Regions from separate parts of the Mycetocola sp. Y719 genome, predicted to be linked through region 2. Evidence: predicted binding sites of a transcription regulator. Region 2 holds the regulator's gene; each other region holds the start of a gene.
What was found. Region 2 encodes HrcA, which represses chaperone genes, less so after heat shock. Its sites were predicted from a motif close to TTNGCACTCGNNNNNNNCGAGTGCNAA; they were not measured.
Positions count from the first base shown of each region.

Region 1 (10,539 bases), on a different contig from region 2:
ATGCCCGTGTCCGTCAATCCCGCTGTGCTGTTCACCGCCGCGACGACGAGCTACGCGGCCAACTGCGCGCTCGGTGTCGCCGTCGCCACCGGCACGCTGACGACGGGGCGGGCGCACTGGGTTCACCACGCGCTCTACATCTCGACGGCCAGCCTCGCCGGAGCGGCGGCCAGTTCGCTCCTCTGGAGCCGCAACCGCGCTGGGTGGCTCCTGCTCCCTGCCGCCGTCCCCCTCGTTCTCATTCCCGCAATCAGCTCGCACTCCCGACGGCACATCGTGACGGCACTCAGCGCCGCGCCGTTCTTCGTGGCGAGCCTCATCAAGGCCTGGAGGTAGCCCATGGAGTTTCTCGACGTCGTTCGCAGAAGGAAGACCACGAACGGGCCGTTCCTGCCCGATCCGGTGAGTGAAGAGCACCAGCGCCTCCTCATGGAGCTCGCAGGGCGCGCGCCGTCCCAGCTGAACAGCCAGCCGTGGCGTTTCGTGATCGTCGACGACCGCTCCACCATCGAGGAGATCGCCACCATCAGCGGCGAGAGCATGACGGAGGCCATGTCGAATGGCACCTTCTTCGAGCGGTACAAGCCGTATTTCCGATTCAGCGCCGAAGAGATGGCGACGCGTCGGGACGGAATGCTCTTCGACCGGCTCCCGGCCGCCCTCCGGCCGTTCACCAGCCAGGTCTTCACCTCACGCGGGCAGAAGCTCATGAACACCATGCGGGTTCCGCACAAGCTCGGGGAAGAGAACCGCCGGCTCGTCGCCGGGTCGCCCCTGCTCCTCGGCGTGATGCTCGACCGCGCGGAATACCGGCCAGGCGAACTGTCGTCGTTCTATTCCGTTTTCAGCATGGGCGCAGCGATGGAGAACGTCTGGCTGGCGACCGTCGAACTGGGGATGGGCATCCAGTTCGTCTCGTTCCCGATGGAAGTTCCGGGGAACTGGGCAAAGATCGAGAAGATCCTGCAGGTACCGGACAGCCTCGAGCTGATGGCGGTGTACCGGCTCGGCTATCTGCCTGCCGAACAGCGCCGTCCGGCGATCGACTGGTCGAGCCACGAACGGAAGCTGCCATCGCAGTACGTCTTCCGCGGGACATGCCAAACGCCCCAGGCCGGGTGGGATACCCCAGCCGAAGCGGGGAACCAGGCCTGAGGCGCGGCTGGGGCTCTAGCGCCCGGTCACGTCAGGCGCGCGGTCGACCGAACCACGCCAGGCGCCGGTCTCGAAGCCGTTGGACTCGATCAGTTCCTTGAACTTCTTCAGGTCGTGGCCGATCTGGATGTCGTCGACCTGGAGCAGTGCGCCTGCCTTCTCGACGACACCCTTCGGGGACCAGTCGAGGCGGACGGAGATCCGCGTCTCGTCATCGCTGAGACGGTGGAAGGTGACGACCCCTGCGTGGTCTTCTCCGCCTGTGCCCTTCCAGGCGATGCGCTCGTCGGGGTTCTGCTCGGTGATCTCGGCGTCGAACTCACGGGTGACACCGGCGATCGACACCGTCCAGTGCGTCGACGTGTCCGTCTTCTGCACGACCTCGTCCACTCCGCTGAGGAACTGCGGGAACGACTCGAACTGCGTCCACTGGTTGTACACGGTGGAAATCGGTGCGTGGACGTCGATGTCGGAGTTGACAGTTGCCATGGGGCATCCTTCTCTCTCGTTGGTGGATGAATCCTCAGGACATCACGCTCGTCGGCGCACTGTCGAGGGCTTGCGAGTGCGGCGCCCCGCATGTGAAGAGACCAGCTCGAGTCACGTCGTGAGAATCACGAGCCGCTCGGTGGCGCGGGTCATCGCGACGTGATGGTCCACAGCACCCGAACCGCCCGACATACACCGGTCTGGGCTCCCGACGCCGACCATCCGCCCGAGGCACAGGTCGAGACCGAAACGGCGGAGCCGAGCGGCCAGCGTGTGCACCAGGTTCCGGTCCAGCGCCTGCTGGCCAGCCCCCTCGCGGTAATAGAGTGAAAGTGGAAGGTCAGAGGCGTTCGCAGAGCAGCGCCGCGTGCCGTCCGTCCACCCGGGTGAGGACGAGGGTGGCGCTGTTGGGGCCCTTGAGGCTCATCCGGTTGCGGAACGCGGCCGGATCGATGTCCGCCCCGCGCTTCTTCACTTCGAGGGTTCCGATCCCGCGGGACCGTAGTTCCCGTTTGAGCGTGCGTTCGTCGAGCGAGAAACGCTCGACGATACGGAAGCCGGTCGCGAACGGACTCCCCGCAGGCTCGTCGCCAGTGAGATAGGCGATGCCGTCGCTGAGCATGCGGGCGTTCAGCGAACGGGCCACATCGCCGATCAGGCGGGCACGGATCACCGCGCCGTCCGGCTCCCAGAGGTAACCGCCGAGCGGGCCGACCTGAACGTCGGCGCTGTCCTCACCTGCGTGGATCTCATGGCTCCCGGCCGAATCGAGGACCAGGGCTGACCGGCGGATGCCGTCTCGTGCGAGCGCCCCGAACCACAGGCCGAGCTCGACGACCTGCCCGTCGACACTGACCCACTGGGCCTCCGCGTCCTCGGGGATGAGGCTGCGGTCGAAGCCCGGGCCCAGCTTGACGCCTGTGGGCCGGTCTGCGGCCGCGCCGAAGACGAGGTCGAGCGACGGGGTGTAGTCGGAGTACTGGGTGAGCCTCGCGGTGTTCACGTGCCCGGCGGTGCGGCGGGCCGGGTCGAAGTACAGTGCGTCGAACGACGTGAGGTCGATGTCCTCGGCGGCCGCGTGCTCGACACGGGCGGATTCGAACGGGGCGAGGTTGTAACTCGCGACCGTCGCGGTCACCTCGTCGACGTCAACGGCGGTCACCTCGAGGTCGAGGGCGGCGAGGGCCATGGCGTCACCTCCGATGCCGCAGCCGAGGTCGGCGACACGGCGGAGCCCTGCAGATTCGAACCGGCCTGCGTGCAGCGCAGCGACACGAAGCCGTGTTGCCTGCTCCAGTCCTGCCTCGGTGAAGAGCATCCGTGACGCGAAGTCGCCGAACTTGCCCCTCGCCTTGTGCCGCAGCCTGGCCTGGGTGAGCACGGTGGCGACGAGGGAGGGGGAGTACCCTGCTGCCCTGAGACGTGACACGGCGGCCACGACATCGCCGACGGCATCCGCCCCGGCGACCTCGTCCAGCAGGGTCAGTCCCTCCGGCGTCAGCAATTCGACCAGTTCGGCTCTCTCCATCCCGCAAACCTACCAAGGCCACGGCGCTGGATTGGCACTCACGTTGCGAGAGTGCCAGCGGATGCCTAGACTGGCGTTAGCACTCTCGATGTGAGGGTGCTAACTCAAGTCTTAGTTCAGAAAGAGGTCAACCGTGTCGGTCTCCATCAAGCCGCTCGAGGATCGCATCGTCATCAAGCAGGTCGACGCCGAGCAGACAACTGCTTCGGGTCTCGTCATCCCTGACACCGCCAAGGAGAAGCCCCAGGAGGGCGTCGTCGAAGCAGTAGGCCCCGGCCGCATCGACGACAACGGCAACCGCGTTCCGCTCGACGTCGCCGTCGGCGACAAGGTGATTTACTCCAAGTACGGCGGAACCGAAGTGAAGTTCGATGGCCAGGACTACCTGGTCCTCTCGGCCCGCGACGTTCTCGCCGTGGTGGTCCGCTAATACAGCACCCTGTACACGCTCGAATCCCGGATGGCGGAAACCATCCGGGATTCGTCCGTTAACCGCCGGGTGTCCTGCGAGGCAGCGAGTAGCATCGACAGGTGCCTACCGCGTCAGACCCTGCCGATGTCGACGTCGTCACAGGAGGCACTGTGACCCCAGGTGCCGAAGTCCCCGCCAGGCTGAACCGCGCGGGCCTCGCCTCCGCGATCGCCGCGTACACCCTGTGGGGTGGGCTCCCGCTCTACTTCCTTCTCCTTGCTCCGACCGGACCATTCGAGCTGGTCGCCGCACGCATCATCTTCTCGCTGGTGTTCTGCGCCCTCCTCCTCACCGTCACCAGGGCGTGGAAGCCGTTCTCGCGGCTGCTCGTCACCCCCCGGATCAGTTTCACGATGGCGCTCGCCGGGGTGCTGATCTTCATCAACTGGCAGACCTACGTCTACGGCGTGCTCAGCAATCAGGTGGTCGAGGCGTCGCTCGGGTACTTCATCAACCCGATCGTCACGGTGTTCCTCGGGGTCTTCTTCCTCCGTGAACGACTGAGGACCGTGCAGTGGATCTCGGTCGGTATCAGCATCGTCGCCGTTCTCGTCCTCGCGGTCGGGGGCAACGGCGTGCCCTGGATCGCCCTCGTGCTCGCGTTCTCCTTCGGCTTCTACGGGTACATCAAGAAGCGCGTCGGACCGCGGGTGGATGCCGTCGCAGGACTCACTCTCGAAACCGCGTGGCTCCTGCCCGTCGCGATCATCCAGCTCATCGTCGTCGGTGTCACCAGCGGACTGACCATCGGGACGGTGAGCCCGATGCACACAGCGCTGCTCATCGGCACCGGCGTCGTCACGGCCGTTCCCCTGCTCTTCTTCGCGGCGGCATCCCGCCGGCTGCCCCTCGTCTGGATGGGCTTCATCCAGTTCTTCGCGCCGGTGATCCAGTTCCTCGTCGGGGTGCTCATCCTGCATGAGGAGATGCCGATCGAGCGCTGGATCGGATTCGGCCTGGTCTGGATCGCTCTCATCATCCTGACCGTCGATATGGCGGCGAGCGCGCGACGGTCGTCCGTGATGCGCAACAAATCTGCACCAGCGGCGCCCTGACCGCGCGAAAAGATCACGAACTGTAACGATTGCGCTCTCGTTACACGGATGTAACCCATACGTATTGTTCGCCGGCGATTGCTCGAATAGGTTGGCACAACGACAGTACAGAGCACTGTCCTTTGGATACGACACAGCATAGGAGCAACATGGGCGTTTTCACCCGGGCTACGGCCTCCCGCTCACGCACCCGCACAGCCACTCTGAGTGGGCTTGCATTCCTGGGGGCCAGCGCGCTGGTTCTCACCGGATGCGCAAGTCCTGGAGGAAGCGAAGGCGGGGACAACGAGAAGCCGTCAGGCGACCTGACCCTGAAGATCGGTACGCAGTTGCCTCAGACGGGCAACCTCGCATTCCTCGGCCCGCCCGAGGAAGCAGGCGCCGGACTCGCAGCCAAGGAAATCAACGACGCTGACCTTGGCATCGAGATCGAGATGGAATACGGCGACTCAGGCGACACCGACAACAAGGCATACGCCACCGAGGTTCCGCGACTGCTCCAGGCAGGCGTTTCAGCCATCGTCGGCGCCGCATCCAGCGGTGTGTCGAAGCTGTTCATCGATGAGGTGACCGGTGCAGGCGTGATTCACTTCTCGCCGGCCAACACTTCGGCCGACTTCACCACGTGGGACGACAACGGGCTGTTCTGGCGAACCGCTCCGAGCGACGTCCTCCAGGGCGAGGTCCTCGGAAACCTCATTGCCGAAGACGGCAAGGAAACCCTCGGAATCCTGTACCTCAACGACTCATACGGAACCGGCCTCGCCAAGTTCACGGGTGAAGCGTTCGAGGCCGCGGGCGGCGAGGTCGTCGAGGAGCAGTCATACAACACCGGTGACACCTCGTTCGACGCACAGGTCAGCGCGCTGAAGGCTGCCAACCCCGACGCGATCGCCCTGATCGCGTTCGAGGAGACGAAGACGATCGTTCCTGCTCTCTCCGGCTACCCGTCAGAGAACATGTACTTCGTCGACGGAAACCTCTCGGACTACTCGGCTGACTTCCCGGCAGGCACCCTCACGGGCGCCAAGGGAACGCTGCCGGGTCTCGACACTGCGAAGCTCGGTGACTTCACCGATCGACTGCAGGCGTTCTGGGCCGATGAGGGCAACGAAGAGCTGAAGGACTACAGCTACGCGGCTGAGACGTACGACGCTGTCGTGCTCCTCGCGCTGGCTGCCATGGCGGCTAACTCGACCGAAGGTGTCGACATCGCCGAGAAGCTCCAGGAAGTCTCCGGTGGTGCAGGCGACGGCGAGAAGTGCAAGACATTCGAAGAATGTGCTGCACTGATCAACGACGGCAAGACCGCTGACTACGACGGAAACTCCGGTCCGATCACGTTCGACGAGAACGGCGACCCGACCGAGGCGACCATCGGCGTCTACGAGTACAACGAAGAGAACAAGTACGACCGCATCAACTAGGTCGCACTGAACGGACGGTGGTCGCGGGTCTCCCGCGGCCACCGTTTTTTCGTGGCACGGGGACTCCCGCACGAGAACGGCACACAGCTCCATCACACCGTGGAGCGACTCGTTGTGGCGGGCCTGGTGGATGAGCGCAGGGCCGCCGGAGTCGTACCCGGACAGCATGCGCGCCGCCCGCATCTGGCGCCACACGCCCTGCATCGACGACCTGCCCGTCCCGGTATGCCCGACCGCAGGAAAGCGGCTACAGGAGCGCCCCACGAGCTGATCGCAGCAATCTCTACCTGGATGCCGTCCAGCACGGCCCCGACTCCCGTGCCTGCGGTCCCGACGTCTGGCCGACTTCATCCTCCGACCGGAGTCGCGGTCGCTGACCTTCCGGATCACCGCAGGAGCCTGACCGCACGACGAAGCCCCGCAGGCCAGGCCTGCGGGGCTTCGTCGTGCGTGGTCGGGGAGGGTTATTCCTCGTCGTCCTGGCCCAGGGTACCGAGGTAGAGCCCGATCACCTTTTCGTCGTTGAGCAGTTCGCGCCCCGTGCCGGTGTACGCATCCGTGCCCTGGTCGAGCACGTAGCCGCGGTCACAGATCTGCAGGCAGCGCCTGGCGTTCTGCTCGACCATGATCGTGGTCACGCCGGCCTTGTTGATGTCTGACACACGCAGGAACGCGTCGTCCTGGCGAACGGGCGACAGACCGGCGCTGGGCTCGTCGAGCAGGAGCACGTGCGGGTCCATCATGAGCGCCCTGGACATGGCGACCATCTGGCGTTCACCACCGGACAGCGAACCGGCGCGCTGCTTGAGCCGCTTGCCGAGCTCCGCGAAGATCCCGGTGACGAACTCGAGGCGCTGGTTGTAGATCTTCGGATTCTGGAAGAGCCCCATCTGCAGGTTCTCCTCGATCGTCAGGCTCGGGAAGACGTTGTTCGTCTGCGGGACGAAACCGACGCCACGAGAGACGAGCTTGTCGGCCTTGAGCCCGGTGATGTCCTCACCGTTCAGGCGGATCTCACCACCGCGAACCTTGACCTGGCCGAAGATGGCCTTGAGCAGCGTGGACTTGCCCGCGCCGTTCGGTCCGATGATCCCGATGAGTTCGCCCTTGGCCGCGATCAGGTTCGCCTCGTTGAGGATGTTGACGCCCGGCAGGTAACCGGCGGTGAGGTTGGTGACCTCGACGACGGTCTCGGGTGCGATCGTTGCGGTGCTCACTTGGTGTCCTCGTCTTTCGCTGCGTCGTCTGTCTGCGTGTCCGTGACGTACGCCGAAGAATCCGTCAGTCCCACCTCTGCATCGATTTCCGCGAGCAGCTCTTCGACCGCTGCGGTCTTCTCGCCGGAGACCCGGCCGGTGACGACGCCGAGGTCGACGTCCTGGTGGCTTCCCAGGTAGGCATCGATCACGGCAGGATCCTGCATGACGCTCTCCGGGTCACCCTCCGCCACGACGCGTCCCTCTGCCATCACGATCACCCAGTCGGCGATGTGCCTGACCATGTGCATGTCGTGCTCGACGAAGAGGACGCTCATGCCCTCTTCCTTGAGGTTGAGGATGTGATCGAGGAGTGACTGGGTGAGGGCCGGGTTGACGCCGGCCATCGGCTCGTCGAGCATGACGAGCTTCGGCGAACTCATCAACGCCCGCGCCATTTCGAGCAACTTGCGCTGCCCGCCGGAGAGGCTCGCAGCGAAGTCGTCCTTTTTGGTGTCGAGCTTGAACCGGGCGAGGATCTCGATCGCCCGCTCCTCGATCTCGTCCTCCTGCTTGCGCCACAGCGGCTTGATCAGGCTGGTGAAGATGTTCTCGCCTGACTGCTTCTGCGACCCGAGCTTCATGTTCTCGAGCACGGTGAGCAGGCCGAGCGCCTTGGTCAGCTGGAAGGTGCGGACCTGCCCCATCCTGGCCACCTTGAACGCCGGAACTCCGTTGAGGCGCGTGCCGTCGAAGGTCCAGGTGCCCGTGTCCGGTTTGTCGAACCCGGTGAGCAGGTTGAACAGGGTCGTCTTGCCTGCACCGTTCGGGCCGATGAGGGCTGTGATGGCGCCGCGCGGGATCTCGAGGTGCTCCACGTCCACGGCCTTGAGGCCGCCGAACGTGCGGGTGACGTTGTCGGCGATGACGATCGGGTCCACCTTGGCGACGCCGGGGGTGGCGTCTCCGACGTGCAGGCCTGTGGTCTTGACCGGACGGGCCGACGCTGAGCTATTGCTTGACAAAGGTCAGCTCCTTCTTGTTGCCGAGGATGCCCTGTGGCCTGAAGATCACGATCAGCATGAGGGCCAGTCCTACGAGGATGAAGCGGAGTGTCGCCGCCTGGGTGGTCGACATGAACGGCAGCAGGCCGCTCGACGCCATCGCGGGCAGGACGTTGGAGAGGAAGCCCATGATCACCCAGAAGATGACCGAGCCGAGGATGGGACCGAACACCGTGGCCGCTCCACCGAGGAGGAGGATCGTCCAGATGAAGAAGGTCAGGCTCGTGACGTACACGCTGGGCACCACCGCCGATGGCAGTGCGAACACCACACCGCCGAGGGCGCCGAAGATGCCACCGACGACAAGCGCCTGCATCTTGTACGCGAAGACGTTCTTGCCGAGCGCACGCACGGCATCCTCGTCCTCACGGATGCCCTTGAGCACCCGGCCCCACGGGCTGCGCATGAGCAGCCAGACGAGCAGCGCCGCGACGATGAGCAGTCCGATGCCGAAGATCCTGACCCACCAGCCGTTGGCGTTGTATGTCCATGGCCCGAAACCGTACGTGCCTTCGGGGAACGGATTGGCCGCGCGGAAACCGGCGTGGTAGTTGCCGAGTCCGTCCGCCGAGTTGGTGACATCGTCGAAGACCTGCGTGGTGAAGAGCAGGCGGACGATCTCAGCGGCCGCGATGGTCACGATGGCGAGATAGTCGGCTCTCAGCCTCAGCGTCGGAATACCGAGTATGAAGGCGAAGGCGACGGATGCCAGCATGCCGACGATGATGCCTGCCCACCAGGGCAGTCCGAATGTGAGGATCGAGATGGCGTAGCCGTAGGCGCCGAGCGCCATGAAGCCGGCCATACCGAAGTTGAGCAGTCCGCCGTATCCGAAGTGGACGGCGAGTCCGAGGGCGGCCAATGCGTAGGCAATGGTCTCCGGGCTGATCAGCCAGGAGGCGGTGTTCGACAGAATTGATTCCCAGTCCATGGCGTCCTCCTATCCAATTCTCTCTTTGCGCCCCAGGATGCCCTGTGGCTTGACCAGCAGCACGCCGATGAGCACGACGAGTGCGCCCACGTATTTGATGTCCGACGGGATCCAGAGCGTCGAGATCTCGACGAGGAGCCCGACGATGATCGAGCCGAGGAGTGCGCCGAACGCTGTCCCGAGTCCACCGAGGACGATGGCACCGAAGACCAGCAGCAGGATCTGGGTTCCCATGTCCCACTTGATCCCCGGGCGGAAGTACGCCCAGAGGATGCCTGCGAGACCGGCGAGTGCGCCGGAGAGGATCCAGACGATGCGGATGACCTTGTCGACGTCGATACCGCTCGCTGCGGCGAGTGACGCGTTGTCCGAGATCGCTCTCGTCGCCTTGCCCGTGCGGGTGTTGACGAGCCACCAGGCCACGCCGAGCAGCACGACGATCGAGGTCCCCATGCTGATCATGTCCGTCACCGATAGCGCGATCGATCCGAAGAGCGTGATGCGTGCCTCGCCCGCGCCGGGGAGCTGATAGGTCCCACCACCGATGAAGTACAGGAAGATGTAGCGGAGGAAGAGCGACAGACCGATCGAGACGATCATCACCTGCACGATTCCGATGCCCTTGCGGCGGAGCGGTCTCCACAGGCCGGTGTCGAGCGCGTAGCCGAACACCCCGCTCATGATCACCGCTGCGAGCAGCGCCAGCCAGAGCGGGAACTGGAGACCGGTGAACATCAGGGCCATCACGGCACCGAATGTCACCATCTCACCGTGTGCGAAGTTCGACAGTCCCGTTGTTCCGAAGACGAGGGAGGCGCCGATGGCCGCGAGAGCGAGGAGCAGGCCGAAGTTGAGGCCGTTCACGATTCGCTCGGCCAGCTGGTCCCAGAAACTGACCGTCACCCGGACTCCCTCACCGAGGAAGTAGTTGACGATCTTCGAGTTCGTGAGCTTGATCTCCGCCTCGACGGACGCGGAGCCTTCGGCGACGATGACGCCCTTCGGGAGGGTCTCCTCGTCGAGGGTCACCGTGTATGTGCCCTTCTCGGGGACGCCGATCTTCCACTTGCCCTCGGCATCGGTGTCGACGTCTGCCTTGTAGCCGTTGCCGTCGACAGTGATGTTCACCCCCTCGAGGGGTTCGCTGTCGTACTTGACGTTCCCGGCGAAGTAGAAGTCGTATTCCGTGCCGACTTCGTCAGCCTGAGCGGGTGCCGCTGAC
Region 1 is NZ_JBWYGY010000005.1:119,827-130,365, forward strand. Features, by position in the region: gene AC1M0F_RS16090 (hypothetical protein) at 7-336, shown strand; gene AC1M0F_RS16095 (nitroreductase family protein) at 340-1,155, shown strand; gene AC1M0F_RS16100 (SRPBCC family protein) at 1,171-1,644, opposite strand; gene AC1M0F_RS16105 (class I SAM-dependent methyltransferase) at 1,985-3,172, opposite strand; gene groES (co-chaperone GroES) at 3,306-3,602, shown strand; gene rarD (EamA family transporter RarD) at 3,755-4,699, shown strand; gene AC1M0F_RS16120 (ABC transporter substrate-binding protein) at 4,849-6,126, shown strand; gene AC1M0F_RS16125 (ABC transporter ATP-binding protein) at 6,591-7,343, opposite strand; gene AC1M0F_RS16130 (ABC transporter ATP-binding protein) at 7,340-8,347, opposite strand; gene AC1M0F_RS16135 (branched-chain amino acid ABC transporter permease) at 8,334-9,317, opposite strand; gene AC1M0F_RS16140 (branched-chain amino acid ABC transporter permease) at 9,327-10,539, opposite strand, start outside.
Region 1: groES (co-chaperone GroES) is a predicted target of HrcA. The motif match lies at 3,204-3,230, and genes of this name have one in related genera.

Region 2 (10,539 bases):
TTGAGGACGGCGAGTGCGGCTGGTCCGGCTGAGGAGGTCCTCAGCACGGTGTCCCCGAGTCGCACCCGGACGGCGCCAGCGGCGGTAAGACCGTCGAGTTCGGAGTCACTGATCCCGCCCTCCGGTCCGACGACCAGCAGCAGATCACTGTCGTCTGCGTCGGCAGGGAGGTCGCTCAAGCGATCGGTGGCGGTCGGGTCGAGGAGAACGACTCTGGAGGTCGCTGCGAGCACCTTCAGGTCTGCGGTCGAGGCGATCGGGAGCACCGGGGGAACGAACGAGCGGATCGACTGCTTCGACGCTTCCCGCACGATGGTCTCCCAACGCGCCCGGCCCTTCTCTTTCTTGGCACCCTCCCAGCGTGAGACACTCCGCGATGCCGCCCACGGGATGATCGCCGAGACGCCGAGTTCGGTAGCCGCCTGGATGGCGAGTTCGTCGCGGTCGCCCTTGGCGAGTGCCTGGACCAGCACGAGGCGGGGCGCTGGCTCTGCCCGCTCCTCCACATCGGTGACGCGGACGGCGACAGCTCCGGGCTCGATCGACTCGATGATCCCGGTAGCGACGAGTCCGCGACCGTTGCCGATGCGGATCCCGTCGCCGACCCGAGACCGGTTCACGGTCACGGCATGCTTCGCCTCTGCGCCGCCGAGCTCGATGAGCGCACCGACCGTGGTCTCACCGAGGTCCTCGCGCAGGTACAGGCTGCTCATGTCAGCCGAGGAACCGGTCGCGCAGCTTGGAGAAGAGGCCCTGCTGGAAGGATCCGAGCTGGGTGCCCTTCTGGTCACGGCCGGCGGCGAACGTCTTGATGAGTTCCCGTTCGCGGTGGTCGAGCCGTGTCGGTGTGAGGACCTGGACGCCGATGCGCAGGTCGCCTCGACCGTTGCCGCGCAGCTTGGTGACTCCGCGGCCCTTGACCGTCAGGACCTCTGAACTCTGGACGCCCGGCTTGAGTTCGACGTCCACGTCCCCGTCGAGCGCGTGGATGGTCGTGGTGACGCCGAGAATGGCATCCGTCATCGGGACCTCGAGGGTGCAGAGCAGGTCGTCGCCGTTACGGCTGAACCGCTCGTCGCTGCGGACCTTGATCTCGAGATAGAGGTCACCGTGCGGTCCACCGGCAGGCCCGATCTCGCCGCTGCCCGGCATCTGCAGGCGAAGTCCGGTGTCCACCCCGGCCGGGATGTCGACGGGGACAGTCCTGCGGTCGCGCACACGGCCCTGGCCCTGGCAGGTGACGCACGGGTTGGGGATGACCGTACCGTGGCCGCGGCAGGTGCCGCACGGCGTGGAGGTCATGACGTTCCCGAGAAGGGAGCGCACCGCCCGCTGGATCGAGCCGGTGCCTCGGCAGATGTCGCAGGTGATCGGCGACGTGCCCGGCTGGCAGCATGACCCCTGGCAGGTCTCGCAGAGCACTGCGGTATCGACCTCGAGGTCGCGGTGGGTGCCGAAGATCACCTCGGCGAGGTCGACCTCGACACGGAGCAGCGCATCCTGACCGCGTTCGCGCCGGGATTTCGGCCCGCGTTGCTGCTGTCCGCCGAAGAAGGTGTCGAAGATGTCGCCGAAACCGCCGAAACCGGCGCCACCCATTCCACCTGAGCCACCCATGTCGTACTGCTGACGCTGCTTGGCGTCGCTGAGCACGTCGTACGCGTGCGTCACTTCCTTGAACCGCTCGGATGCTTCAGCGCCCGGATTGACGTCGGGGTGCAGTTCCCGTGCCAGTCGGCGGTACGCCTTCTTGATCTCGTCGGTCGTCGCTTCGCGGGACACTCCGAGAACTTCGTAATGGTCAGCCACTCAAGGCCTTTCGTCGTGGGGTCGTCGCTGTGCTCGGGGGACGACCAGGGGATGTGCGCTGCGCCGGGCTCAGCGTGCCACTCAGTCGTCGCCGAGTTGGCGTGACAGGTAGCGGGCGACGGCCCGGACGGCCGCGAGATTGTTGGAATAATCCATTCTCGTCGGTCCGAGCACGCCAAGTCTGGCAAGTTCGCCAGAAGAGGAACGATAGTTGCTTGCGATGATGGAGGTCTCACCGAGTCCGAACGAGGCGTTCTCCCGTCCGATCGAGGCCGAGACGCCGTTCAGGTCGGTCGCCATCTCGCCGAACAGGCGCAGGAGAACGACCTGCTGCTCGAGTGCTTCGAGGACCGGGTAGATGCTCCCCGAGAAGTCGTCCTCGGTCCTGGCGAGGTTCGCTGCGCCCGCCATCACGAGCTTGTCGTGTCGGTATTCAGCGAACTGCTCACTCAGTGCCTGGCTGACCCGCCCGACGAGAACCTCGTCTTCGGGCGCCGCTTCCGCCCTGATGGCATCGAGGATCGCCGCCGATGCGTCGACGTTCGACCCGATGAGCAGCGCGTTGAGCTGACCTTTGAGCCGCTCGAGCGTGTGGGCCTCGACCGGGTGCTCGATCTCGACGACGCGTTGTTCGACCCGGCCGGTATCGGTGATCAGAACGGTCAGCAGTCTGTGGTCGGTGAGACCGACCAATTCGACGTGCCTGACCTGCGCCCGGGCGAACGACGGATACTGCACGATGGCGACCTGGTTGGTGATCTGGGACAGCAGCCGCACCGTGCGCATGAGCACGTCGTCGAGCCCGACGGATTGACCGAGGAATGTCTCGATCGCCTCCCGCTGTGCCGCTGTGAGCGGTTTACGGTCGGCGAGCTGGTCGACGAACAGACGGTAGCCCTTGTCGGTCGGGACACGCCCGGACGACGTGTGAGGGGCGGAGATCAGCTCCTCCTCCTCCAGCTGGGCCATGTCGTTGCGGATCGTCGCCGCTGACACACCGAAGGAGTGCCGTTCGACGATCGCCTTCGAGCCGACCGGCTCACGGCTGGCGACGTAGTCCTGCACGATGACGCGGAGAACCTCGAGGCTTCGCTCAGAAACCATGGCGCACCCCTTCCGCGTGAACGGGCCCGAGCTTTGGCACTCAGCAACCCTGAGTGCCAATTCTAGCGTGCGCCTCGCGGCAGGGGTAATTGCCTAACCCCCTGAACAGCAGTACTTTTAGCTCAAGCCCGCGACACCGCTCCCTTCGGGGGACTGGCACGTTCGGGCCCCACAGCAGCAGCGCCATCGATCGAAAGGCTTGGCCATGACCGACCCCAACGCGCAACCACCGGTTGACCCCAACCAGAACCAGCCGCAGGCCCCCCAGAACCAGCCGCAGCCTCCGCAGGGCCCACCGGCTCCGCAAGCTCCCCAGCCGCCATACGGCGGACAGCAGCCGTACGGAGGCCAGCAGCCGTACCCCGGCCAGCAGCCCCCACCCGGACAGGCTCCGTACGGTCAGCAGCCGTATCCGGGACAGCAGCCTCCGCAGCAGTACGCGTACCAGGGCCAGGCATCGCCCCCTCTGACACAGGCTGAGGACAAGCAGTGGGCGTCGTTCGCGCACTTCGGCGGGGCTCTCGGCGCATTCCTCGGTGCAGGCACCGCCGGGTGGATCGCCCCTCTCATCATCTTCCTTGTGTTCAAGGATCGCGGACCGTTCACGCGCCAGGAGGCGAAGGAGTCCCTCAACTTCCAGCTCACCGTGACGATCTTCGTCGTCGGCCTCTACATCCTCGGGTCGATCCTCGCGCTGGTCCTGATCGGCTTCCTGCTGTTCCCCCTTGCCTGGATCGTCGGCATCCTCGGTGTCATCTTCGGAATCATCGGAGGCGTCAAGGTCAACAACGGCGAAGCGTACCGCTACTTCTTCGCCATCCGCATGGTGAAGTAGCCGTCTGATCCGCCGGCGGGCTCACACCGTCAGCCGGCGGACCACCGCATCGGCAAGAAGCCGCCCTCGCAGGGACAGTTCCACTCTCCCGCGCAGGGCGGCTTCGGCGTTGACGAGGTCGTCTGCGATGAGCCCGGCCACTGCGACGCGCGCCTCCGAGGCAAGCGACGGGATGGCGATGCCGTCCCTGGTACGTGCGAGCAGCAGGATGCGTTCGAGTTCGCGGGTGTCTGCGGAGAGAGTCTCCCTCCCCGCGCCTGGCGATACGCCCTCGCTCATTCGCCCGGCGTATGCGGCCGGATGTTTGACGTTCCACCACCGGACACCGCCGATGTGGCTGTGCGCCCCTGGCCCGATCCCCCACCAGTCCTGGCTGCGCCAGTAGGCGAGGTTGTGCCTGGACTGGAACTTCCGACCGCGGGACCAGTTGCTGACCTCGTACCAGTCGAATCCGGCCGCGACGAGTTTCGCGTCGACGAGTTCGTACATGTCCGCCTGCAGGTCCTCGTCAGGCTGGGAGACCAGCCCCGACTTGATCTGCCGAGCCAGTTTGGTGCCGGCCTCGACGATGAGCGAGTACGCGGAGAGGTGGTCGGGACTCGTACCCAGCGCAGCATCGATGGAGGTCTCCCAGTCGTCGAGAGTCTCCCCCGGTGTGCCGTAGATGAGATCGACGCTGACCTGGAGGCCGGCGCGTCTGGCCCAATCGACGACGAGAGGCACCCGATCCGGGTCGTGCGTGCGCTCGAGAGTCGCGAGAACGTGCGGGACCGCTGACTGCATGCCGAAGGAGACGCGGGTGAATCCAGCGTCGGCCAGCGTGGCGAGGTAGTCGGCGTCGACGGAGTCCGGATTCGCCTCAGTGGTGATCTCGGCGTCAGGGGCCAGCCCGATCTCGTCGCGGACAGCGTCGAGCATCCTCGTCAGGTCGGCCGCCGGCAGCAGCGTCGGCGTTCCTCCGCCGAAGAAGACGGTGCCTGCGGGCCGCTCCGGAAGCCCGGATGAGCGCAGTGCGCCTGCTGCGAAGGCGACCTCTGCGGAAGCCTCTGAGGCGTAGTCGGATTGCTTCGCCCCGCGGAGCTCGGTTGCCGTGTATGTGTTGAAGTCGCAGTACCCGCACCGCACCCGGCAGAACGGGACGTGCAGGTAGACGGACAGCATCCGCTCGGCCGCGCCGTCGAGAACGGATCGCGGCAGTGATCCGTCGGGTGGTGCTGGGTCACCGATCGGCTGGGGACCGGCCATCAGGAGCGCCCCGGGTGAATTCGGGTCACGTCAGGCCGTCGGTGTCGACCACAGAGGAGACAGGGACCGCAGGTACGCTGTCGTGAACCTCTTCCGGCGCATCTTCACGAGCGGAGGGAACAGGCGGTACAGAAGCGACACCGGCCGACTGAACGACCGAACCTCGAACCAGACCGAGTCGTCCTCGCGTCGCTCGACGCGGAACGATTCCTCCCCGCTCACCCGGTGGGCGCCGACGGTGCCGAAGGCGAAGGCGACGATCGTGGGTTCCTCGATGACGTAGACCACACGAACACGTTCGTCCATCCTGAACGAGCGGACGTGGCCGCGCAGGCGTGCCGTCGTGCCGGACGAAACGAACGGCGTGCCGTCAGCAGCGAATCTCTGCTCGGTCGACACCGCGATCGGTTCGAGGGCAGTGCCGTCCTCGGCGTAGCGGATGCCGCCGTACCGCTGCCCTGAGTCAGCCTTGACGTCGAGCACGGCGATCCCCGCTCCGCGAAGGATGTCCCAGCCCAGCAGAGACGCCGTCGCCGTCTCGAACCGTTCCTCGCCGCTGCCGAGCCGGATGGAGGCCTCGAACGGGGTGAATCCCTTCGGCGGGTATTGCATGAGGTCGTGCGCCTGCGTGGCGCCCACGGCCGCATAGTCGACCGGCTGATCCTCGAAGTTGCTGCGACGCATCCCGTTACTTCTTGTCTTTCGTTTCCGTGTCTCCGCTCAGCGCGGCGATGAACGCCTCCTGCGGAACCTCGACCCTGCCGACCATCTTCATGCGCTTCTTGCCCTCTTTCTGCTTCTCGAGCAGTTTGCGCTTACGGCTGATGTCGCCGCCGTAGCACTTGGCGAGGACATCCTTGCGCATTGCGCGCACCGACTCGCGGGCGATGATCCGCGCACCGATGGCAGCTTGGATCGGAACCTCGAACTGCTGGCGCGGGATGAGCTTCTTCAGTCGCTCGGTCATCAGCAGGCCGTATGCGTAGGCCTTCTCGCGGTGCACGATCGCGCTGAACGCGTCGACCTGCTCGCCCTGCAGCAGGATGTCGACCTTCACAAGGTCGGCTGTCTGCGATCCGGAGGGTTCGTAGTCGAGCGAGGCGTACCCCTGCGTGCGGCTCTTGAGGTGGTCGAAGAAGTCGAAGACGATCTCGCCGAGCGGCATCGTGTAACGGAGTTCGACGCGATCCTCGCCGAAGTACTCCATGCCGAGCAGCGCGCCGCGGCGGCCCTGGCAGAGTTCCATGATCGTGCCGACGTAGTCCTTGGGCGAGAGGATGCCGACCTTCACCATCGGTTCCTCGACCGAGGAAATTTTGCCGCCGGGGAACTCGCTCGGGTTCGTGACCGTCACGGTCTTCTTGTCGTCGGTGGTGACCTCGTAGGTGACGCTCGGCGCCGTGGCGATGAGGTCGAGGTTGAATTCACGTTCGAGTCGCTCGGTGACGATCTCGAGGTGCAGCAGTCCGAGGAACCCGCAACGGAAGCCGAAGCCGAGGGCGACGGAAGTCTCCGGCTCGTAGTTCAGCGAGGCGTCGGACAGCTTGAGCTTGTCGAGTGCGTCGCGCAGAACCGGGTAGTCGCTGCCGTCGATCGGATACAGGCCCGAGAACACCATGGGCTTCGGGTCGGTGTAGCCGGGCAGTGCCTCTGTCGACGGCTTCGACGCCGTGGTGACGGTGTCACCGACCTTGGACTGGCGCACATCCTTCACACCGGTGATGAGGTAACCGACCTCGCCGACGCCGAGCCCCTTCGTCGGGGCCGGCTCAGGGGAGCTGACACCGATCTCGAGAAGTTCGTGAACGGCGCGGGTCGACATCATCTGGATGCGTTCGCGCGGGCTGAGGTGACCGTCAATCATCCGCACGTAGGTGATGACTCCGCGATAGGTGTCGTAGACGGAGTCGAAGATCATGGCGCGGGTCGGGGCGTTCGGGTCGCCGACGGGGTTCGGGATCTTCTGCACGACGCGGTCGAGCAGCTCCTCGACGCCGACGCCGGTCTTCCCGGAGACCTTGAGCACATCGGACGGTGACCCGCCGATGAGGTTCGCGAGTTCCTTGGCGTACTTCTCCGGGTCGGCCGCAGGCAGGTCGATCTTGTTGAGGACCGGGATGATCTCGAGGTCGTTCTCCATCGCCAGGTAGAGGTTCGCGAGGGTCTGCGCCTCGATCCCCTGGGCGGCGTCGACGAGGAGGATGGCGCCTTCACACGCCGCAAGGGATCGGGAGACCTCGTAGGTGAAGTCGACGTGACCGGGGGTGTCGATCATGTTGAGCGCGTAGGTCTGACCGTCGAGCTCCCACGGCATCCGCACGGCCTGGCTCTTGATGGTGATACCGCGCTCGCGCTCGATGTCCATCCGGTCGAGGTACTGGGCGCGCATGTCACGATCGGAAACCGCGCCGGTGACCGACAGCATCCGGTCGGCGAGCGTCGACTTGCCGTGGTCGATGTGCGCGATGATGCAGAAGTTGCGGATGAACGACGGGTCGGTAGCGGCAGGCTCGAGTGCCTTCGCAGCTTTAGGGCTCACGCGTTCCTCAGAAAGTTCGGGGGTGGAAAGGACTAACTCCCCATTGTCCCATGAACCGCCCGGCGGCTGGGCCGCCCCGTCGACTCGACCGGATGCCGCTGCGAGAATGGGGAGATGACCGGCAAGCCTGCGATCGTGCTCGTCCACGGCATCCGCACGTCGTCGTCGATGTGGCGCCACCAGGTCGACGACCTGTTGCAGGCGGGCTACGAGGTGGAAGCCATCGATCTTCCCGGGCATGGGTCACGCATGGGCGAAGTCTTCAGCATCGACGGGGCCGTCGCCGCGATCGATGACGCGGTAGGGCGCCACGAGGGTCCTGCGCTCCTCGTCGGGCTCTCCCTCGGCGGGTATCTCGCCATCCACTACGCCGGCCTGCACCCTGACCGGATCGCCGGGCTGGTGGCTGCCAGTTGCCAGACCCTGCCCCGCGGTGTCGGCCTGTGGGGCTACCGGGCGCTGGCACGGGGAATCCACCGGCTTCCCGACCGAGGGGCCTGGCTCAACGACACGATGGCGAGGCGGTTCCTGCCGCCGGAGGGTGTCGCAGACATGGGCGCAGGCGGCGTCGCGCTCGACGTGATGGACACCGCGCTGACCGCTGTCGGCACCCTCGACCCGCTCGGCAGCCTCCGCCGGTATCCGGGCCCTGTCTGGTTCGTCATGGGCAGTCTTGACCATTTCCGGCTCGACCAGCGGGCGTTCCTGCGGGCGAAACCGGAGGCATCCGTTCTCGTCGTCCCCCGCGCCACGCACCTCGTCAGCCTCGTCAAGCCTGCCGAGTTCACGCGGGCGGTGGTGGCTGCCGCGGAGACGCTCACACCTCCCGCCCGGCAGATTTCAGAGAATGGCACCGGGACTGGTATCGTTGGTCCTTGACTTGCGTGTGGGTCGCCCCGCACGATTTTCGCCGCAAAGCGCCCTCTCTCGCCCAGCGGCACTCCATTCGATCACAACGGAAGCGTATAAACGTGGCAAACATTAAGTCGCAGATCAAGCGAATCGGCACCAACAAGAAGGCAACTGAGCGCAACAAGGCGATCAAGAGCCAGCTCCGGACCGTCGTCCGCCAGGCACGCGAAGCCATCCTCGCCGGTGACAAGGACAAGGCCCAGGCCACCCTGAAGACCGCAGCGAAGAAGCTCGACAAGGCCGTGAGCAAGGGCGTTATCCACAAGAACCAGGCTGCGAACCGCAAGTCGGCTCTCGCCAAGAAGGTTGCCGCTCTCTAAGCAGCACTTTCTTTCACACTGGGCTCCGCTTCGGCGGGGCCTTCTGTGTTTCCAAGGAGGGATTTCGGCGGTCTGTGGTTCGAGGAGCTTGTCAGCGACCGCGACCAGCCACCGTGTGGATCATCCGCTCGAGGGCGTAGACCGGGTCGCGCCCGCCACCCTTGACGTTCGCGTCGGTGTCGGCGAGGACCTGGATGCAGCGACCGAGTCCCTGATCGGTCCAGCCGGACAGGTCGCGCCTGGCCCGGTCGACCTGCCACGGTGCGAGACCGAACTGTCTTGCCAGATCGGCGGACGACCCGCGACCGCCCTGGATCTTGGCCATGGTTCGGAGCTTGCTGGCGAAGGCGGCGACGATCGGGACCGGGTCCGCGCCGGAGTCGAGGGCGTGACGGAGCCCGACCAGCGCTTCGGCGTAGCGGCCGGCTATCGCGGCATCGGCGACGGCGAACGCGTTGGTTTCGACGCGACCCCCGTAATATCTCGTGACGGTGGCTTCGGTCACCTCTGCGCCGCTGTCAGCGATCAGCTGTGCGCAGGCACCGGCCAGTTCGGCGAGGTCGTCGGCGAAGGCCGAGACAACGGCGCGCAACGCCGCAGGCCGGATCGGTTTGCCTGCGGCCTTGAACTCGGCTGCGGCGAAGTCGTACTTGTCTGACTCCTTCTTGAGCTCGGCACAGACCACCTCGATCGCCGAGGCCTTGCTGGCGCGGACAGCGTCGAGCAGTTTCTTGCCGCGTACTCCCCCGGCGTGACGGAGCACGACGTAGGCACCGTCCGCAGGGGACTCCAGGTACGACAGGGCCTCGGCCATGAAGTCGTCAGACCCCTTTTCGACGTTCGTCACGCGGATCAGCCGCGGCTCACCGAACAGGGACGGGCTGGCCAGGGTGATGAGCTCCCCCGGCGCGTAACTGTCGGCTTCGATGTCGTTGACCTCGAGACTGGGGTCCTCAGCTTTGAGGTAGTCGCGGAGGAGTCGGATCGCGCGGTCGGCGAGGAAACCCTGGGTGCCGGAGACGAGGACGACCGGCGCGGGCCGAACGGCGTTCCAGCCGAGCTGGGGAATGGCGACCTTTGCGGTCGCCTTGGCGGATGTCCCGCTACGTGCAGCTGCCACAGCCCACCTTCCTCACAGTTCCAGCCTACCGGCGACCGCCGACGCGCGGACCTCAACAGGACCGCTCGGTCCAGACCACCGGGTTCACCGATGTGCCCCCGACAACGATGAGACCGCAGCGGTCGGTCCTGAAGCCGGTCGTACCCGCCGACGCGAGCATCGCCAGCGCGGCCGGGGTGGGATGCCCGTATCCGTTGTCCGCGCCGACCGAGATCAGGCCGATCGACGCGGACGCAGCCAGGTAGATCCGTGCACTCTGGTCCGCCGAACCGTGGTGCGCCATCTTGACGAGGTCGACCGGGCCGCCGATGCGGTGCCCGGCAAGGATGCGCTCCTGCGCCGACTCGCCCAGGTCGCCCAGGAAGAGCGAACGGATGCCGCCGGCGTCCGGTTCGAACACCATCGTCACGCTTCCCGAGTTGCCGACCCAGAGCTCGCCGGAGCGCGCAGGCGGCCACAGCACCCTCCACCGGATCCGACCGAGGTCACCCGTGCCTCCGGCGACTCCGCGGTGAATCTGCGCGCCGCCGGCGGAGAGGTCGGCGAGGATCCGCTCATCCGTCGCATTCTGCGGCTCACCGGCGAGGACGACGGAGGCCCGACCGACCACGGCTGACACCCCACCCACATGGTCGAGGTCGAAGTGGGTGAGCAC
Region 2 is NZ_JBWYGY010000001.1:593,935-604,473, forward strand. Features, by position in the region: gene AC1M0F_RS02705 (16S rRNA (uracil(1498)-N(3))-methyltransferase) at 1-713, opposite strand, end outside; gene dnaJ (molecular chaperone DnaJ) at 715-1,809, opposite strand; gene hrcA (heat-inducible transcriptional repressor HrcA) at 1,891-2,913, opposite strand; gene AC1M0F_RS02720 (DUF4870 domain-containing protein) at 3,119-3,748, shown strand; gene hemW (radical SAM family heme chaperone HemW) at 3,770-4,993, opposite strand; gene AC1M0F_RS02730 (DUF1990 family protein) at 5,024-5,677, opposite strand; gene lepA (translation elongation factor 4) at 5,682-7,532, opposite strand; gene AC1M0F_RS02740 (alpha/beta fold hydrolase) at 7,647-8,411, shown strand; gene rpsT (30S ribosomal protein S20) at 8,504-8,764, shown strand; gene holA (DNA polymerase III subunit delta) at 8,856-9,884, opposite strand; gene AC1M0F_RS02755 (ComEC/Rec2 family competence protein) at 9,937-10,539, opposite strand, start outside.

Region 3 (10,539 bases), 690 kb from region 2:
ACGGCCTCGGTGGTGAGGAACAGTCCGGCGATCGACGATGCGTTGAGCAGCGCCGAGCGGGTGACCTTCACCGGGTCGTTGATGCCTGCAGCGAGCATGTCGACGTACTCACCGGTCGCGGCGTTGAGGCCGTGTCCGACGGGCAGGTTGCGGACCTTGTCGGCCACAACACCCGGCTCGAGGCCGGCGTTCAGCGCGATCTGCTTGAGCGGAGCGTCGATGGCGACCTTGACGATGTTCGCGCCGGTTGCCTCGTCACCCGAGAGCGACAGCTTCTCGAATGCGGTCTTGCCAGCCTGGATGAGCGCAACGCCACCACCGGCGACGATGCCCTCTTCGACGGCAGCCTTCGCGTTACGGACGGCGTCCTCGATGCGGTGCTTGCGCTCCTTGAGCTCGACCTCGGTCGCGGCTCCGGCCTTGATGACCGCAACACCGCCGGCCAGCTTGGCCAGGCGCTCCTGCAGCTTCTCGCGGTCGTAGTCGCTGTCGGTGTTCTCGATCTCCTTGCGGATCTGGGCGACGCGGCCCGCGATCTGCTCGGTATCGCCGGCACCTTCGACGATGGTGGTCTCGTCCTTGGTGATGACGACCTTGCGTGCACGGCCGAGAAGGTCGAGCGTGACGTTCTCGAGCTTGAGGCCGACCTCCTCCGAGATGACCTGTCCGCCGGTGAGGATCGCGATGTCCTGCAGCTGAGCCTTGCGACGGTCTCCGAAGCCAGGTGCCTTGACGGCGACCGACTTGAAGATGCCGCGGATCTTGTTCACGACGAGGGTGGCGAGGGCTTCGCCGTCGACGTCCTCAGCGATGATGAGGAGCTGCTTGCCCGACTGGATGACCTGGTCGACGATCGGGAGCAGATCCTTGATGCTGGAGATCTTGGAGTTCGCGATGAGGATGTATGGGTCCTCGAACACGGCTTCCTGGCGATCGGGGTCGGTGACGAAGTATGCCGACAGGAATCCCTTGTCGAAGCGCATTCCCTCGGTCAGCTCGAGCTCGGTGCCGAACGTGTTCGACTCCTCGACGGTGACGACGCCTTCCTTGCCGACCTTGTCGATCGCCTCGGCGATGATCGCGCCGATTTCTGAGTCGCCGGCCGAGATGGAGGCTGTTGCCGCGATCTCTTCCTTGGTCTCGACCTCTTTCGCGTTGGCGATGAGCTCTTCGATGACCGCAGCGGTGGCCTTTTCGATGCCACGCTTCAGCGAGATCGGGTCAGCGCCGGCTGCGACGTTGCGCAGGCCTTCGCGGACGAGAGCCTGAGCCAGAACGGTTGCGGTGGTCGTGCCGTCGCCCGCGACGTCGTCGGTCTTCTTGGCGACCTCCTTGACCAGCTCTGCGCCGATCTTCTCGTACGGGTCGTCGAGCTCGATCTCCTTGGCGATGGACACACCATCGTTGGTGATCGTGGGGGCGCCCCACTTCTTCTCAAGGACAACGTTGCGACCGCGGGGGCCAAGCGTGACCTTGACAGTGTCAGCCAGAATGTTCAGGCCGCGCTCGAGGCCGCGGCGGGCTTCCTCGTCAAAAGCAATGATTTTTGCCATGTGGTTTTTCGTCCCTCCCGGACGTGATGAACGTAGTTAGCACTCAACGAATGCGAGTGCTAACACGATTCTGGCACTCTGCACCTGCGAGTGCAAGCTCAACAGGTCGGGGGCTGAGGTTACGCCGGGCGCGGAACCGACAGCAGCGCGGCCTTCAGGAACAGCACGACGCCGCCCGCGGATGCGCGGACGGCGTCGTGACGGATCGAGTGGTGGCTCAGGCTGGTCGCACGGCCTCCGCCTGCGGTCCCTTCGCCCCTGTACCGATCTCGAAGCTCACCTGCTGGCCTTCTTCAAGCGACTTGTACCCACCCACGTCGATGGCGGAATAGTGGACGAAGACGTCCTGCCCATCGCCATCGACAGTGATGAAGCCGTAGCCCTTCTCAGCGTTGAACCACTTCACGGTCCCGTTCGCCATGTGTTACTCCCATTGCTGTGTTCCTCGTGCAGGCAGGCGCCCGCCCGGGTCTGCCGCACCAAGGCCCGGCGATCGTGCCGACCGTCGTCTGCCTGGAAGGCTGGTGCGATGGAGCACAATGTTTGACCAGTTCCAGATACTAGCGAGGGAATCGGTCGTTCCAACAGGAGTTTGCGCCGGATTTCCGGGAGTTTCCACCCTCTCAACACGCGGGAAACAGGGCCGAAACATGACGCGGCGGCCACCGACCTGGGTCCTACGCCGCGGCGTAGTCCGCGCCGAGCACGACGGTGATCTGGAGGATCGGCTCTTCGCCCTCACCGACGGGGATCTGGAACTGCGTCGACAGCTGGATGCTCCCGATTCCGAGGTCCTGGGCAAGACCGCGCGCTGCGCCCTCCTGTGTCGGGTCCTCGTAGTACACGGTCGTGGTCGCCACGTCCGTTGCCGATGCGCTGCCGGGAGTGATGCTCTGGGTCCAGCCCGCGGCGTTCAGCTGCTCGATGGCCTGCGTGGCGAGCCCCCTCGTCTCGGTTCCGTTGAGGACGGTGACCATGGAGTTCGGGTCGATCGTCGGGGCGGCGGTCGGGGTCTCAGTGGGCGTCGGTGTCGTCGCGGCAGGCGTGGATGTGTCGACGAAGTTGATGCGATCACCGAGCAGGTTCAAGCCGACGATCCCGCCGGCCACGAGGACGATCACGGCCAGTGCAGACCAGAGGAAGACGAACCAGCTCCGTCCTGGACGGACAGGGGCGCGGTGCGCGCCGACGCGCTTCAAATCAGCGGGGACCTCGTCGAACCTGTCCTTGGCGTAATGGTGAGCCATATCGGTGCTCTGGAGTCCTCTGCGGTCGCGTGCGGGTGTGAACGGCGGTGATCCGGCGCCCGAGTGAGCTGACCGCTGGTCTCAGTCCGCGTTTCGGGCTCGCGCCCGCCGTGCGGCCTGCCGGGTGTCTCGCAGTCGCTGGAGACGCTTGACCAGAAGGGGATCGTGCACGAGGGCGGCGGGCGAATCGATGAGAACGCCCAACAATTGATAGTACCGGGTGGGCGAGAACGAGAACGTGGAACGAATCGCCTCTTCCTTCAGCCCGGCGTGCTGCCACCACTGGTTCTCGAAGTCGAGGATGGCGAGGTCACGTTCGTCGAGGGCATCCGCGTGTCCGTGCGCCGATCTGTCCGGCTTTCCGCTCATCGTCCACCACCGCTCGAATCTCAACCTGACTCTGGCCGTGTCGCCATACTAATGCGGGCGGTGCTGAAGAAACGCTCAACCGCGCGCGTCGGCCACGATGATTACTCAGTGTTTCCCCAGCCTGAGCCACAGCAGGGAACATGACCGGCTCCGAACCGGTTAGATAAGACGCAAGATCTATCCGTGAGGAGTACGACCCATGACCCAGCCAGTGAACAAGAGCAACGAAGAGTGGCGCGAGACCCTGAGCAGCGAGCAGTACGCGGTGCTGCGTGAAGGAGCGACCGAGCGTCCGTGGACGGGTGAACTTCTCGACGAAGGCCGCGCAGGCCTCTACACCTGTGCCGCCTGTGGCGCCGAACTCTTCAAGAGCGGCACGAAGTTCGACTCCGGCTGCGGCTGGCCGAGCTTCTACGAGTCGGTCCGGCCAGAGGCCGTCAAGCTGATCGAGGACAACTCGCTCGGTATGGTGCGCACCGAGGTCCGTTGTGCCACCTGCGACTCACACCTCGGTCACGTGTTCGATGACGGTTTCGGCACCCCGACCGGTGACCGCTACTGCATGAACTCGCTCTCGCTGAACTTCGCCCCGGCCGAGTAACGTGCCGGATCTCATCGACATCGTCGCCGGACGCAGGTCCTGGTCGAAGGTGACGGAGGATGCCCCGACGCATGAGGAGCTTCTCCCGCTCGTCGCGGCATCCGCCCGTGTGGCCGATCACAGTGCCCTCCGCCCATGGCGGTTGATCGAGTTGCGCGGGAACGCTCGCCACAAGCTCGGCAAGGCCATCGCCAAAGCGGAGGGTGACGACAAGCCGTCGACGAAGCCGCTCCGCGCCTCGCTGCTCATCGCGATCGTCGTGAGCGTGAAGAAGAGCGGAAAAGTCCCGGTCTGGGAACAGGAGACCGTCGCATCAGGAGTCGCACACACTCTCAGCCTGCTCCTGCACGATGCCGGCTGGGGTGTGTTCTGGCGCAGCGGCCACTACACGCGGTCGAAGCCCGTTCGCAAGATGCACAAGCTCGCGAGGAACGAGGAGCTGCTCGGCTGGCTCTACGTCGGCGGCATCCCTGAGAAGGTGAAGCCGGGCCACCGCAGAATGATCGACGCCGAGAAGTTCATCACCGAGCTGTAGGCCGCCGCCTGATCGTCGCCACGGCCACCGCGACGAGGGCGAGCACTGCTCCGCCGACCGTCGCGAATCCCAGCCCGGCGCCGCCCGGCGCGACGGCGTCGATCAGGACGGAACCGACGAGCTGCCCCGCAACAGTGCCGAGTCCGAGGATCAGGACGCCGGTGTGCGCGACGAGGTATGCATTGACGCCGATGAAGATGCAGCCGATCGCTCCGCCGAGGTAGAGCAGCGGTTCGGTCGGCAGCCGGTCGGGCCAGCCGACGAATCCTGCACGCACGAGCATCACGGCGACGAGGGCTGCCGTTCCCACGACGAAATTGATGAACGTGGCCGAAAATGCGCTGTTCGCGCGTGCCCTGACCCTGCCGTTGACGGCAGACTGCCAGCCGGTTCCGAATCCGGCAACGAGCGGCATCGCGAGCATCCAGAGCGGGACGGAACCACCGACCTGACCGGACACCGACCACACGACGGCGACGATGGTGAGGCCGGCACCGACGAGCCTTGGCCACGTGCTGGGCACTTTTCCGTGCGGCCCGAACCCGATCCTGTCGAGGATCAGTCCTGACACGGTCTGCCCGGCCACAAGGGCGACGCTGAACAGGGCGACTCCGACCACGGCACCCGCGATGCCCTGGGAGAGCACGAGGAAAGCGCCGGAGAGGCCGCCGAGAACGGTCCACCACGGCATGCTGCCGTTCCGGAGGGCGCGGGAGACCTTACCGAGACCCACCCTGCCACTGCGGACGAACACCATGCAGACGGTGAGGATGAGAAGCCCGGAACCGAACGAGATGGCGGCCGCCACGAACCCGTCGCCGAGCGCGACGCCGAGGGCACCGTTCAGCCGGGTCTGCACCGCGGCGAGCGCTCCGCAGATCGCGGCGAGGGTGACGGCGAGCCACGTGGGAACGCGGCCGTGGGCTTGCGCGGTCACGAGGCTGGGTTGAGAAGTTCGAACATGAGAGCCGCCTGTCGGATTCGAACCGACGACCTGCGCATTACAAGTGCGCTGCTCTGGCCAACTGAGCTAAGGCGGCGTGGACTCGTCAATCATAACCAACGGTCGCGGGCCCTTCGGCCATGACATCCTTGGGAGGACCGTCCACGACGAAAGACACGCATGCCTGACCAGTCCACACCGACCGGCTCCCCCGACCTCAGCCGATCGGTCCTCGACCTGGCCATCCGGTGCGGCGAAGTGATCTTCGCGTCCGGTGCGAGCGCCGAGGATGCTACGGCGACGATGCTCGCGGTAACGAGGGCGTACGGTCTCAAGGGCTGCGAGGCGGATGTGACGCACACGGTGATCACGTTGACCTGGGACGATGCGTCGACCAGCGACAGCATCACCCGGTCGAGGAACGTCAAATACCGGACCATCGACTACACACGCCTGACGAACACGTCGACACTCATCGGCGACCTGCTGCACGATCCGATCCCCGTTGCCGAAGCCAGGGCACGGGTCAACGCGATCATCGGCGCGCGGCCGATCTATCCGATCCTGGTCAGGCGCACCGGCTGGAGCCTCGTCGGCGCAGGAGCCGCCTTCCTGCTCGGCGGCGGGCCGCTCGTCATTGCCGCGGCGTTCGTCGCCACCTTCTTCGTCGACCTGCTCACCGGGACGCTCGCCAAGACCAGGATCTCGGTGTTCTACCAGACACTGGCCGGCGGCGCCGTCGGGCCGATCGTCGCCGCCGTCGTGCACTTCATCGACCCGGCAGCGAACTCGTCGCTGGTCGTCGTCGCCACGATCATCATGCTGTTGGCAGGGGTGACATCATTCGGCGCCGTGCAGGACGTCCTGTCCGGGTTCTACGTGACAGGAACGGCACGTGTCCTCGAAGCGCTGCTCATCACCGGCGGCCTCGTCGCAGGCGTCGCAGGAACCACGATGCTTCTTGCACGGTTCGGCCTGGTGCTGGACATCGAGCCGTACGTGGCGCCGACACTCGCCGAGATCCCGCTTCAGCTCGTGGCATCCGTCGTCATCATCGTCGGGTTCGCCCTCGCCGTCGAGGTCCCGCCGCGGGCGATCTGGGCCGTCAGCGCACTGGGAATCGTCGCATACCTGGTCTACGCCTCGGGCGTCGCCACAGAGGTCGGAGTGGCCTGGGCTGCTGGCACAGCCGCTCTCGTCGTCGGCGTCCTGTCCGCAGTCGCATCACGCATCGTGCGCATCCCGCCGCTGCCGCTCGTCGTCTCGGCGCTCGTCCCGCTCGTGCCTGGCCTGATCCTGTTCAGGGGGCTGCTCGAACTGAGCGCCGGGTCGATCGAGGGGCTGCTGAGCATGCTCGAAGCGGCCTCTGTCGCCGTCGCACTCGCTGCGGGGGCGTTGCTCGGGCAGTACGTGGTCCAGAACGCTCTCGGCCCTGCCAGGCGCATCCAGCGTCGGTTCGTCGGCCCGCTGATGGGTGTTCAGGTCCGCCTGGGGCGGAAGCGGGAAGAGAAGATCTGACCCGCTACTCGGCCGGCGCCGAAGGCGAGGGCGACGGGCTCGGGCTCGACTTCGCGTAGGTCTCGCTCGCGACGGAGAGCACGAAGGCCTGGAATTCCTTCTCGTCAGTGATCGAGCCGGTGTACTGCTTGTCGTTCACAAGGACGGTCGGGGTTCCCTTGACCTTGCTCAGCGACGAGTTCGGCACAGCTTCAGTCGTTGCGCGGTCGGTGGACGACTGCACCCAGGTCTTGAAGGTCGCGTCGTCGATGCAGGACTCGATGCTGCCCTGGGCCGGGCCGGCAGGAGCGGTTCCCGCTTCGGTCTCGCCTGCCGTTGCGACCATCTGCTTCAGCTGGTCATCCGAGAGCCCTTCGGTGCCTTCCTCAGGCTGGTTCTCGAACATCAGCGTGTTGAAGGTGAAGAAGTTGTTCGGCGCGTAATTCGCCACGCACGCGGCGGCGTTGGCGGCGCGGAGCGAGTACTGGGTTCCCGCAGACCGGCCGGTGAGGATGGCGATCGGGTGGTACTCGACGGTCGCAGTGCCGTTCTCGGCCCAGGTCGCGAGCTGTTCCGTGTTGGTCGCTTCGAACTGGCCGCACAGCGGGCAGAGGTAGTCGACGAAGATCCGGATGTTCGGGACGTTCGGGTCGATGGAGGTGGGCACCGGCTCTGCACCTGCGGCGAGAGCAGGACTCTTCACGACCTTGAGCTCTTCACCGATGACGATTCCGCCGCTGGCCATGTTGGCCGGGCCTGGAGTCGGTGGACGGATCGCGCTCGTGATGATGAACGCGACACCGGCGATGACGGCGAGGACCACGACGACGATTCCACCCTGCAGGAAGATGCGATTCCGCTTCTCCCGCTTGCGCTGGGCATCCCGAAGTTCCTTCGCCTTCTCGCGAGTCGCCTCGCGTCGCTGGTTCTTCGTCGGAGGAACTTCCGGTCCGCCGCTGTCCATGAATCCTCGCTTCGTTTAAGTAGACAGTCGGGCACGGCCTGCCGAACCCAACACCCACCGATCGTAGTTCCGCAGTCTGGGAAATGCCCAAACGGATGCTGGACGCGGCCGGTCCGGACGCAGCGTCCCGATTCCAGTCGCGGGGTGCCGTCGTGCAATACTGGTGAAATCGCGATCGTGTACCCACACGCTCGTGCGCATGCAACGCAGCACGCAATGCATGATTCCATTCACTCGGATCGTCCGGCACGTACCTGCCGGTGAAGGAGAAATACACATGTCATCCGTCACGTTCGACAACGCCACCCGCCTGTACCCCGGTGGCACCCGCGCCGCCGTTGACAAACTCAACCTCGAGGTCGCCGATGGCGAATTCCTTGTTCTGGTTGGCCCGTCCGGCTGTGGTAAGTCCACGTCTCTGCGTATGCTCGCCGGCCTCGAAGAGGTCAACGACGGCCGCATCCTCATCGGTGACCGCGACGTCACCGACGTGCCGCCGAAGGACAGGGACATCGCGATGGTGTTCCAGAACTACGCGCTGTACCCGCACATGACCGTCGCAGAGAACATGGGCTTCGCCCTGAAGATCGCCGGCGTCAACAAGGACGAGCGCGCCAGCCGCGTTCTCGAGGCTGCCAAGCTCCTCGACCTCGAGGAGTACCTGACCCGCAAGCCGAAGGCTCTCTCCGGTGGCCAGCGTCAGCGTGTTGCCATGGGTCGCGCCATCGTCCGTCAGCCCCAGGTCTTCCTCATGGACGAGCCGCTGTCGAACCTCGACGCCAAGCTCCGCGTCCAGACCCGTACGCAGATCGCGTCGCTCCAGCGCCGCCTCGGTGTCACCACGGTCTACGTCACGCACGACCAGACCGAGGCACTCACCATGGGTGACCGGATCGCCGTGCTGAAGGATGGCATCCTGCAGCAGGTCGGAACGCCTCGCGACCTGTACGAGAGCCCGCAGAACGTCTTCGTCGCCGGGTTCATCGGCTCCCCAGCCATGAACCTCCTCACCGCGGATGTCGCTGACGGCGGCATCCAGTTCGGCGCGCGCGTCGTTCCCGTCGACCGCGACGTCCTCGGCCAGGCCAGCGCCAAGCAGGTCACCGTCGGTGTCCGTCCCGAGGACATCGAAGTGTCGACTGAACCGGGCAACGGCCTCGAGGTCCAGGTCGACCTCGTCGAGGAACTCGGCGCTGACGGCTACCTCTACGGACACGCTGACGTCAACGGCAAGCGCACCGACCTCGTCGCGCGCGTCGACGGACGCACCCACGCACACGCCGGTGAGAAGGTCTTCCTGATCCCGACGCCGCGCCACGTGCACCTCTTCGACACCGAGTCCGGGCTTCGCCTCAACGCGGCAGTCCACGCGGACTGACAGCATCGCGCCGGCTGATGGGGTCTTTCGCTCCGTCAGCCGGCGCTACTGTTTAAGCCACCATGACCTCACTCAGCATCACCGCGGCCACCGTCGACCCCGCACTCCTCGACCTCCCCTGGGATCTTCCTCTGGAGAACTGGCCGAACGAGACCATCGCCTCCCTGCCCAAGGGCATCTCCCGCCACCTCGTGCGGTTCGCCAACCTGTCCGGTTACGTCGTCGCCGTCAAGGAAACGACGGCAGAGATGGCACGCGGCGAATACGACATGCTGGGCACGCTGCAGCGCCTCGACATTCCCTGCGTCGACCGCGTGGCCGTGATCACGGGCCGTTCTGACGACTCCGGTGAGCCGCTGCCGAGCGCCCTGGTCACCCGGCACCTCAAGTTCTCGCTCCCCTACCGCGCCCTGTTCTCGCAGCAACTCCGTCCTGACACGGCTTCGAGGCTCGTCGACGCCCTCGCGGTGCTCCTCGTGCGGCTCCACATCGCCGGGTTCTTCTGGGGCGACGTCTCGCTCTCCAACACGCTCTTCCGTCGCGACGCCGGCGCCTTCGCCGCGTACCTCGTCGACGCCGAGACCGGCAAGCTCTACGAGGGCGGCCTGTCCAACGGCCAGCGCGAGAACGACCTTGAGATCGCCCGCGTCAACATCGCCGGCGAACTGATGGACCTCGAAGCCGGCGGACGTGTCGACGTCGAACTCGACCCGATCCAGCTCTCCGACGGCATCGTCGCCGCATACCGGTCCCTGTGGGCGGAACTCACCGGCGCCGAATCGTTCTCATCGAGCGAACGCTGGCGGATCAGCGAGCGCGTGGACCGCCTCAACGCTCTCGGTTTCGACATCGAGGAGCTCGCGATCAAGACGGATGCCGGCGGGACGACCGTCCGGATCCAGCCGAAGGTCGTCGACGCCGGCCACCACCAGCGCCGGCTGCTCCGCCTCACCGGGCTCGACGCAGGCGAGAACCAGGCGCGCAGGCTCCTCAACGACCTCGACTCGTACGCGGCGACATTCGGGAAACCGAACATGGACGAGGAGATGATGGCGCACGAATGGCTCACCCGCGTCTTCGAGCCGGTCATCAAGTCGATCCCCCGCGACCTCAAGGGCAAGCTCGAGCCGGCCGAGGTGTTCCACCAGCTGCTCGAACACCGCTGGTTCATGTCTCAGCGTGAGGCGAGGGACATCCCGCTCTCCGAAGCGCTCACCTCGTACATCAACGACATCCTGAGACACCGCCGCGACGAGGCGACGGTGATCGCCCCGCTCACGGGTTCGATCACCATGCCGAACGACGTTGTCGCCACCGATGACGTGAATTGGCGCGACCGGGTCTGAGACCCGGCCGCGCCGTTTCGAGCCCTTCGGCTACTTCTTGCCGTGCTTTTTCGAGCGCAGTTTCGAGATCTCGTAGAGCGTGACGGATGCCGCGATCCCGGCGTTC
Region 3 is NZ_JBWYGY010000001.1:1,283,805-1,294,343, forward strand. Features, by position in the region: gene groL (chaperonin GroEL) at 1-1,553, opposite strand, end outside; gene AC1M0F_RS06020 (cold-shock protein) at 1,771-1,974, opposite strand; gene AC1M0F_RS06025 (LytR C-terminal domain-containing protein) at 2,231-2,800, opposite strand; gene AC1M0F_RS06030 (DUF3263 domain-containing protein) at 2,882-3,169, opposite strand; gene msrB (peptide-methionine (R)-S-oxide reductase MsrB) at 3,369-3,770, shown strand; gene AC1M0F_RS06040 (nitroreductase family protein) at 3,772-4,305, shown strand; gene AC1M0F_RS06045 (DMT family transporter) at 4,292-5,242, opposite strand; tRNA gene AC1M0F_RS06050 (tRNA-Thr) at 5,272-5,345, opposite strand; gene AC1M0F_RS06055 (threonine/serine exporter family protein) at 5,429-6,766, shown strand; gene AC1M0F_RS06060 (DsbA family protein) at 6,771-7,709, opposite strand; gene AC1M0F_RS06065 (ABC transporter ATP-binding protein) at 7,987-9,087, shown strand; gene AC1M0F_RS06070 (DUF4032 domain-containing protein) at 9,150-10,433, shown strand; gene rlmB (23S rRNA (guanosine(2251)-2'-O)-methyltransferase RlmB) at 10,464-10,539, opposite strand, start outside.
Region 3: groL (chaperonin GroEL) is a predicted target of HrcA. The motif match lies at 1,590-1,616, and genes of this name have one in related genera.